Linked DNA regions of Embleya scabrispora. The protein of the gene in region 2 interacts with the protein of the main gene of each other region in a pairwise test. Links are inferred from orthologs where the notes say so. Each region holds a gene or a part of one and is shown on either strand. Other genes may lie near its edges.

Region 1 (3,152 bases), 3.3 Mb from region 2 along the record:
ACTGGGTTGGCCGTGGTCGTGGGTGGGCCGAGATCGGCTTGCCGTCCTCAAACGCCGGACGGGCTGATGTGCTTGGCCGTGGTCGCAGGTGGGCCGAGATCTGCTTGCCGTCCTCAAACGCCGGACGGGCTGCTTGGGTTGCCCCCGGTCGTGGGTGGGCCGACATCCGCTTGTCGTCCTCAAACGCCGGACGGGCTGACTGGGTGGGCCGAGATCGGCTTGTCGTCCTCAAACGCCGGACGGGCTGTTTTTGGTGGCGTTTGGGGGTTTGGCTGCGGGGGGTGGTCCTCCTGGATTCGGCTTATGTACGAATGAGGCCGGAGCGCTTTGAGGACGGTGAACCGGGCTCGGCTCCGATGCGGATGTGGCCGAGTGCATCAGCCCGTCCGGCGTTTGAGGACGGCAAGTCGAGATCGGCTCGCCCGCGACCGGGGGCAACCCAACCAGCCCGTCCGGCGTTTGAGGACGGTACGTGGGTACTCGGCCCACCCGCGACGCGGGCCGCGCGGGCCGGCCCGTTTCCCGCTCGCGTTCCGCGACAGGTAGGTTGCCTACTGAGATGTGACGATGTGTCAGCTGATGAGGTGGGCGATGTTCGGCAGGAAGAAGAAGGCTCCCGTGGCGGCCGAGGGTCGGGATGTGGCGGCGTTGGTGCTTCGGGCGACGCTCGGTCCGATGTTGTTCGCGCACGGCTACAACAAGGTCGCCGGCCCCGGCGGTCTCGCGGGCACCACCGGCTGGTTCGAGTCGCTCGGCCTCCAGCCCGCCGAGGTGCACGCGCGCCTCGCGGCCGGGACCGAGATGGCGGCCGGCGTCGGCATCGTGCTCGGCGTGGCCAACCCGCTGCCCTCGGCGGCCACGGTGGGGCTGATGAGCGTCGCCGCCGCGACCGACCACAAGGGCAAGGGCTTTTTCGTGTTCAAGGGCGGCTGGGAGTACACCGCCGTGGTCGGCGGCGCCGCGGTCGCGCTGGCCGCGCTCGGCAACGGCAAGTACTCGGTCGACGCCCTGGTCGGCCGCCGTCGGTCCGGCCTGCGTCCGGCGCTGTTCGCCGCCGGCGTCGGGGTCGCGAACGCCGCGCTGTTGCTGAAGCTCTGCTACAAGCCGGAGCCGGAGGCGAAGCCGGACGAGACGGTCGACGCGTAACACTTCGGACCGCCTCGATCACCTCGGCCCGCCCCGAACCCCTCGGGGCGGGCCGAGGTGTCCGCGCGAGCGGCTACGTTGGGATCCTCGTTGATCCATGGGCGTCTCGGACGCCGTCGTGTGGAGGTTCTTGCTGTGCAGACGTTGCCCGAGTCCTGGCAGCCCGTGCTCGCGGAGGAGTTGGCGAAGCCCTACTACGCCGAGCTGACCGCGTACGTGGACGCGGAACGCAAGGAACACCAGATCTTCCCGCCGGAGGACGAGGTGTTCGCGGCGCTGGAGGCGACGCCGTACCAGGACGTGCGGGTGCTGGTGGTCGGGCAGGACCCGTACCACGACGACAACCAGGCGCACGGCATGTCCTTCTCGGTCCGGCCCGAGGTGCGCATCCCGCCGTCGCTGCGCAACATCTACAAGGAGATGAACGCCGACATCGGCCTGCCGATCCCCGACAACGGCTACCTGATGCCGTGGGCGCAGCAGGGTGTGCTCCTGCTCAACACGGTGCTCACCGTGCGGGCGCACGAGGCCGCCTCGCACAAGGGCAAGGGCTGGGAGAAGTTCACCGACGCGGTGATCAAGGCGGTCAACGACCGGGACGAGCCGGTGGTGTTCGTGCTCTGGGGTGGGCACGCGAAGAAGAAGATCTCGCTGATCGACACCGCCAAGCACGCCATAGTGCAGGGCGCGCACCCCTCGCCGCTGTCCGCGAAGCTCTTCCACGGCAGCAAGCCGTTCTCGCAGATCGACGCCGCGCTCGCGAACATGGGGCACAAGCCGATCGACTGGACGATCCCCAACGTGAAGAAGTAGCGGGAAGCGGCAACAGGCGGCAAAACGGGGGGCGCAAGAAAAGCGACATCCGGCGTTCCGGTTCGGTATCGGCTCGGCCGTTATCGGACCGGAAACGGGCGCCATTCGGGAATGGCCGGAAATCTCCTTGCATCGATGCGGAACACGCGCCACATGCCCTTACGGTGTGGGGTTCCCCCATCCCGTGCCTCCCGAGGCGGCTCCCGTGTCCACGTCCACAGTTCGGCCCGTCACTCCCACCTCCACTCCCGCCCCCACCCTCGACCTGACTCCCGGCTATGTCGCGCATCGCGGCCTGCGTGAGGAGTTGGCCCGGCTGACCGAGGTGACCCGACACCTCGATCCGGTCGACATCCTGCGCGTCCGCGCGGTCGAGGAACATCTCGCGCTGGTGTTGCGCTTCCTGCGCGCGCACCATCGTGAGGAACACATCGTCCTGTACCCGTCGGTGCGCGCCGGTTCGCCCCGGGCCGCTCGCACCGTGACCGCCTTCCAGGTCGACCACTCGACCCTGGAGGAGGCGATGCGCCTGGTCGCCGACCGCAACGTGCCGTTGCGGGATCGTTCGCCCGCGATCGGGCGGCTGTGCGAACTGGTCGCCCGGCACAGCCTGGCCGAGGAGCACGAGCTGTTCCCGCTGATGCGCCGGCATGTGCGCGGCACGCCCGACGGGCGTATGCCGACCCGGACCGTGCGGGTCTGGGGCCGCGACCTCCCGGCCTTCGTGGCCTTCCACCTGCACCACGCCACCGGCGCCGAGCGGCGGCGGGTGCTGCGCTGGATCCCGCCGGGGACGGCGCTGCTGTGGCGGGCCGGCTGGCGACGGGCCTACGAGCGGCGTCGGCGCGCCGCCTACGGCGGGTCCTGACGACCGGACGGGGCCGGAGTGTCCCGGATCCGGTCCCGAGCCGGGTCCGCCGTATCGCTCGGCGCGGTCAGTTCGGCCAGGAGTTCGCGAACCCGCTCGATCTCCGGGCCGGTCGGCTGTACGTCGCCGAGCGCGCGGACCAACGCGTCCAGCGCGCGGGCCGGTTCGGGTTCGGCGAGCGTGGACAGGTCGTGGATCAGCCGTAGCAGCATGATCCTCGGCGCGGCGATCTGCTCGCGCGGCAGCGGGCGTTCGAAGTAGTCCTCGGCCAGATCCAGCCACAGGTTCCACAGGTCGGTCCGGGCGATGCGGGGCACCGCCATGA
Region 2 (2,970 bases):
CGGCGCGGTTGGGCGTCCAGTACCTGCTGAAGCTTCTCGTACTCCTCGACGCACTTGCCCGCGCCCAGAGCCACCGAGTCCAGCGGGTTGTCGGCGATGTGGATCGGCATGCCGGTCTCGGTCCGCAGCCGCTCGTCGAGGCCGCGCAGCAGGGCGCCGCCACCGGTGAGCACGATGCCGCGATCCATCACGTCGCCGGCGAGTTCGGGCGGACACTGGTCCAGGGTGCTCTTGACCGCGTCCACGACGGTGTTGACCGGTTCCTCGATGGCCTTGCGGACCTCGGAGGTGGAGATCACGATCGTCTTCGGCAGCCCGCTGACCAGGTCGCGGCCGCGGATCTCGCTGTGCTCGTCCTCGCCGAGGTCGAAGGCCGAGCCGATCGACATCTTGATTTCCTCGGCACTGCGCTCGCCCAACAGCAGCGAGTATTCCTTCTTGACGTAGGCGATGATCGCGTTGTCCAACTCGTCGCCCGCCACCCGGATCGACTGCGCGGTGACGATCCCGCCGAGCGAGATCACCGCCACCTCGGTGGTGCCGCCGCCGATGTCGACGACCATGTTGCCGGTCGCCTCGTGCACCGGCAGGCCGGCACCGATCGCGGCGGCCATGGGTTCCTCGATGATGTGCACGCTGCGCGCGCCGGCCTGGCTGGACGCCTCCACCACCGCGCGGCGCTCGACGCCGGTGATGCCGGAGGGCACGCAGATCACCACGCGCGGCCGGGCCAGGTAGCGGCGGCGGTGCACCTTGAGGATGAAGTAGCGCAACATCCGCTCGGTGATCTCGAAGTCGGCGATCACGCCGTCCTTGAGCGGTCGGATCGCCACGATGTTGCCGGGCGTGCGCCCGATCATCTTCTTCGCCTCGGCGCCGACCGCCAGGATGCCCCCGGTCGTGGTGTTCTTGGCGACCACCGACGGCTCGTTCAACACGATGCCGCGGCCTCTGACGTACACCAGCGTGTTGGCCGTACCGAGGTCGACCGCCATGTCACGACCGATGAACGACAAGTTGTTCGCCATAAAAAAACCTAGGGCCTTCCCGAGCTCGTAGCCATGAGGACATGAGCCGGCCGGAGGACGTCACGTCCGGGACGCCGAACCGGCCGACCACAATCGTAGGCACGGAGTAACGGCGACAGAACCGCGATGTTCCGGGGCACGGCTGCACCCTCCATCCACCATGACGTGATCACCGGGCGAGGGGTTGCGTGCCACGCGCGGGGAATGGAGGGATTTCCCTCTAACAGCGCACGCGCGGCGCCCGATCGGCACTCTCGCGCTCGCGCGCGGGCGCGCCCGGCGGGTCCGTAAAAAATTTCGACGCCCGGTGCGGCCCGCGCGCGTCGCGCGGCGCCGGGGATCGTCTCGGCACGGGGTCCGGCCCGGTGCGCGGGTCGCGATCGTGGGAAGCGCGCACCGGGGCACCGCGGCCGAACCGTCAGGCGTGCTCGGGGAAGAAGTTCTTGATCTCGCGCTCGGCCGAGTCCACCGAGTCGGAGCCGTGCACGATGTTCTCCCGGGTGATGGTGGCGAAGTCGCCGCGAATCGTGCCCGGGAGGGCCTTGATCGGGTCGGTGACGCCCGCGAGTGCGCGGAACGACTCGATCACGCGTTCGCCCTCGACGATCATCGCCACCGACGGCGCCGAGGTCATGAACTCCACGAGCGGGGCGTAGAACGGCTTGCCCTCGTGCTCGGCGTAGTGCCGCTCGATCGTCTCGCGGTCCATCACGCGCAGATCGAGCGCGGTCAGGGTGAAGCCCTTGCGCTCGATGCGGCCGATGACCTCGCCGACGAGACCGCGCCGGACTCCGTCCGGCTTGACCAGGACGAGCGTGCGCTCGGACATGGGGCTCCTTGCTTGATCGGAGGGGGACTCGATACGGGTGTCGCACCGTACGGATGTTGCGACGTACGGGTGTCGCGACCCTACGAATGGGTCAACGCCCAGAGCCTATCCGGGGTAACGCCCGGACCTTTCGGCCGTATCCCGGATCACTCGGCCGTGGCCTCGCGGGCGGCCTTGGCGGCGTCGATGATCCGCCCGACCCGGATGCAGCCGTACCAGATGAGGCCGAACACCACGCCGATCAGGAACATCATCGGGACCACGAAACCGGTCAGGAACAGGCCGGCCTGGAGCACCCAGCCCGCCGTGATCGCCCACGGCTCCTTGAGCTTGGCGCACAACCACACGCACACCAGGGCCGAGGGCCCCGCGACCGCCCACAACACCCCGGTGGAGATGTCGGTGAGTTGCATGGCGACCAGCGCGGCCAGGCAGATCACCAGGGCCTGGCCGATCAGGTGGGTCGAGCACAGCGCGCGCATCAGGCGCCCTTTCCGTCGGTCCGGCCGGCTCCGGCCTCGCGTGCGCCGCCCTTGAGCAACACCCGCGCCTCGCCGACGGTGACCACCGAGCCGGTGATCAGGACGCCGGCGCCGCCGAGGTCGCCCTCCTCCTCGGCCAGCGTGACCGCGGCCTCGATCGCGTCGGGCAGCGCGGGTTGTACGTCCACCCGGTCGGCGCCGAAGACCTCGACGGCGAGCGCGGCGAGTTCGTCGACGGGCATCGCGCGCGGCTGCGAGTTCTGCGTGACCACGACCTCGGCGAGCACCGGTTCCAGGGCCTCCAGGACGCCTCTGACGTCCTTGTCGGCCATCACCGCGACCACCCCCACCAGGTGCCGGAAGTCGAACGAGTCGGTCATCGCGCGGGCGGTGGCCAGGGCGCCGGCGGGGTTGTGCGCGGCGTCGATCAGCACGGTGGGGCTGCGTCGGACCACCTCGAGCCGCCCCGGGGAGGTGACCGACGCGAACGCCTCGCGGACCAGGTCGGCGTCCAGCGCGCCGGCGCCGGTGAGCCCGGGTCGGTCGGCCGTGCCGACGCCCAGGAACGCCTCCACCGCGGCCAGCGCCACCGCGGCGTTCTCCGCCTGGTGCATGCCGTGCAGCGGCAGGA
Region 3 (2,965 bases), 1.8 Mb from region 2 along the record:
GACGCGCTCTTCCAACTGGACCGGGCGCAGAACTGGAACGACTTCCGCGCCGCGCTGAAGAACTTCGACTCGCCGTCGCAGAACGCGATCTACGCCGACGTCGAGGGCCACATCGGCTACCAGGCGCCCGGCAGGATCCCGCTGCGGCGCAGCGGTGACGGCCGGTGGCCGGTGTACGGGTGGGACGCGAAGTACGACTGGCTGGGCACCATCCCGTTCGAGTCGTTGCCGAACGTGTACGACCCGCCGGACGGCTACATCGTCACCGCGAACAACGCGGTGACCTCGCCGGCGTACCCGTATCTGCTGACCTCCGACTGGGGGTACGGCGCCCGCAGCGCGCGGATCGAGGAGATGATCACCAAGGCACCGGGCAAGATCGATCCGGCGATGATGCAGAAGATGCAGGTCGACGACGTCAACCCGGTCGCGCAGTTCCTGGTCCCGGCCCTGCTCGCGGTGCGGATCGACGATCCGTGGGTGCGCGAGGCGCAGGACCTGCTCAAGGACTGGGACAAGCGCAACGACGCCGACTCCACGGCCGCGGCGTACTTCAACGCGGTGTGGCGTCAGGTGCTGATGCTGGCGTTCGGCGACAAGATGCCGTTCTCGGTCCGGGCCGACAACGACTGCGCGAGCAACGCGGACAACACGCACGTGCAGTGCGGTGACCGCGACGACTCGACCGCGCAGCCCGACGGCGGCGACCGGTGGAACGAGGTCGTACGCACACTGCTGGCCACCCCGGAGAGCCCGTGGTGGAACATCTCCAAGAACCCGGGCGCGATCACCACCCGCGACGGACTGCTGCACAAGGCGATGACCGAGGCGAAGAAGGACCTCACCGCCCGGCTCGGCAAGGACATCGACACCTGGTCGTGGGGTCGGCTGCACACGCTGACGCTGCGCAACCAGACCCTGGGCACCGAGGGTCCGGGCGTGGTCAAGTGGATGCTCAACCGGGGGCCGTACGCGATGTCCGGCGGCGAGGGGCTGGTCAACGCGACCGGTTGGAACGCCGCGCAGGGCTACGAGGTGACCACCGTGCCGTCGATGCGGATGGTGGTGGACATGTCCGACCTGGACGCGTCGCGGTGGATCAATCTGACCGGCGCCTCCGGGCACGTGTGGCACGACAACTACACCGATCAGACCGATCTGTGGCGCCGGGGCAGGACGCTGCCGTGGGCGTTCACGCCGGCGGCGGTGGACAAGGCGGCCAAACACCGGCTGACCCTGCTCCCGGCCGGTCCGGCGGCGCCGGGCAAGCCGTGACGGGCGCCCGCGGCGGTGCTACCGGGTGAACCGGTACACCGCCGCGGGCGTCACCGCGATGTCCACGGGCACGTCGTGCGGCTCGGCGGGCACCTCGTCGAGCACCTCGCCGTCGTACAGCAGCACCACGGTGACCGCCGCCTTCGGCGCCCGGGCCAGCGCCCGGTCGTAGGAGCCGCCGCCGCGCCCCAGCCGCATCCCCCGGCGGTCCACCGCGAGCCCGGGCACCACCAGCACGTCGGCGGTGCGCACCCCCTCCGGGCCGAGCCGCGGCCCGATCGGCTCGCGCAGCCCGCGGCCGGCCGGCACCAGCGACGCCGGCCCCTCGTACAGCGCCCAGTCCAGGTCGTCGTCCGCCAGCAGCACCGGCAGCAGCACGCGCCGGGTGGACCCGGCGGCCAGGTCCTCGGCCAGATCCCGACCGCCCGGTTCGGAGCCCACCGGCACATACGCCGCGACGGTGCCCGCGGCGGCGATCTCGGGGAGCGCGAGGAGCGCGTCGCGGAGCGCGCGACTCGCCGCGACACGCCGGTCCGACCCGACGCGTGACCGTGAGTTCATCAACTGTGACCTCAGCGTGGCCTTGTCGTTGAGGATGTCCTTCATGCTGTTCCCTGAATGACGTGTTTGGACGGGTTACCGAAGGAGTCCGCGCAATCGACACAGTTCGCGCCATCGCACCGGACCCGGATGCCGCATGAGCCTGACTTTCGAACGCCTCCTGATCATCCTGCTCGTCGGCGCGCTCGCGGTCGCGGTCGGCTCGCTGACGGTCGCCGTACGCCGGTTGCGCGCGATCGCCGGCAACGAACTGCCCGAACTGCGGCACGAGGTCACCCGTTTGGAGCTGAACCGGGCCGAATTGGAGCGGCTTTCGGTCACCGATCCGCTGACCGGCGTGTGGAACTACCGCTATCTGCAACTCGTGCTGGACCGCGAGGTGATGCGGGCGACCCGGTTCGGCAGGCCGCTGGGGCTGCTCATGCTCGACCTCGACCACTTCCGCGCGGTCAACGAGCGGCACGGCCACCAGGGGGCGGGCGCGGTGCTGCGCGAGGTGGCCCAGCGGCTGGCCCTGGAGATCCGCCAGGTGGACACCATCGCCCGGTACGGCGGCGAGGAGTTCGTGATCCTGCTGCCCGAGACCGACGCGGCCGGGGCGGCCAAGGTGGCGGAGCGACTGTGCTACGCCGTACGCCGGGGCACGTTCGGCGCGGCGACCGACCCGGTCCCGCTGACCATGGCGATCGGCACCGCCGTGCTGCCCGAGGACGGCACCCACGCCACGACCCTGCTGCGCGCCGCCGACCGGGCGCTGGCCCGGGCCAAACGGGCCGGCGGCGACCGGTTCTGCGGCCCGGAACCGGCCGAGACCGGGCCACCGGCCGACAACCGGCCAATCGCCGGCCTTCATGAGGCCCCGGCGACCTCACCCGTTAGTGTGCGGTCATGTCTGCGCGTCATGCGTTCCGGCTCACCAAGGCGGTCGTGCCCGCCGCCGGCCTCGGTACCCGATTCCTGCCGGCGACCAAGGCCACGCCCAAGGAGATGTTGCCGGTCGTGGACACGCCGGCCATCCAGTACGTGGTCGAGGAGGCCGTCGCGGCCGGGCTCACCGACGTACTGATGGTCACCGGGCGCAACAAGCGCGCCCTGGAGGACCACTTCGACCGGGCCTACGAACTCGAAC

Evidence for each region.
Region 1: the proteins of ndk (region 2) and B4N89_RS05670 interact in binary tests that used the Escherichia coli proteins (3 or more experiments, as listed by UniProt). The link is inferred for Embleya scabrispora from one-to-one orthologs.
Region 3: the proteins of ndk (region 2) and B4N89_RS12250 interact in binary tests that used the Escherichia coli proteins (3 or more experiments, as listed by UniProt). The link is inferred for Embleya scabrispora from one-to-one orthologs.

The regions. Positions count from the first base shown.
Region 1 is NZ_MWQN01000001.1:1,279,217-1,282,368, reverse strand. What follows is about bases 121-3,120. They hold B4N89_RS05670 (uracil-DNA glycosylase), read left to right. Parts: upstream 121-1,281; coding sequence 1,282-1,959; downstream 1,960-3,120. Other genes in these bases: B4N89_RS05660 (TIR domain-containing protein), read right to left, coding at 2,812-3,120; B4N89_RS05665 (hemerythrin domain-containing protein), read left to right, coding at 2,165-2,827; B4N89_RS05675 (DoxX family protein), read left to right, coding at 592-1,146. Outside these bases: more of B4N89_RS05660, read right to left, coding at 3,121-3,152. UniProt on the Escherichia coli protein: Excises uracil residues from the DNA which can arise as a result of misincorporation of dUMP residues by DNA polymerase or due to deamination of cytosine.
Region 2 is NZ_MWQN01000001.1:4,560,800-4,563,769, reverse strand. Bases 153-2,970 are described here. They hold ndk (nucleoside-diphosphate kinase), read right to left. Parts: upstream 1,858-2,970; coding sequence 1,447-1,857; downstream 153-1,446. Other genes in these bases: B4N89_RS20170 (DUF4233 domain-containing protein), read right to left, coding at 2,004-2,339; B4N89_RS20180 (rod shape-determining protein), read right to left, coding at 153-1,016. Also shown: more of B4N89_RS20180, read right to left, coding at 1-152. UniProt on the Escherichia coli protein: Major role in the synthesis of nucleoside triphosphates other than ATP. The ATP gamma phosphate is transferred to the NDP beta phosphate via a ping-pong mechanism, using a phosphorylated active-site intermediate.
Region 3 is NZ_MWQN01000001.1:2,784,730-2,787,694, reverse strand. Bases 88-2,900 are described here. They hold B4N89_RS12250 (5-formyltetrahydrofolate cyclo-ligase), read right to left. Parts: upstream 1,882-2,900; coding sequence 1,294-1,881; downstream 88-1,293. Other genes in these bases: galU (UTP--glucose-1-phosphate uridylyltransferase GalU), read left to right, coding at 2,725-2,900; B4N89_RS12255 (penicillin acylase family protein), read left to right, coding at 88-1,275. In the rest of the region: more of B4N89_RS12255, read left to right, coding at 1-87; more of galU, read left to right, coding at 2,901-2,965. UniProt on the Escherichia coli protein: Involved in the removal of 5-formyltetrahydrofolate.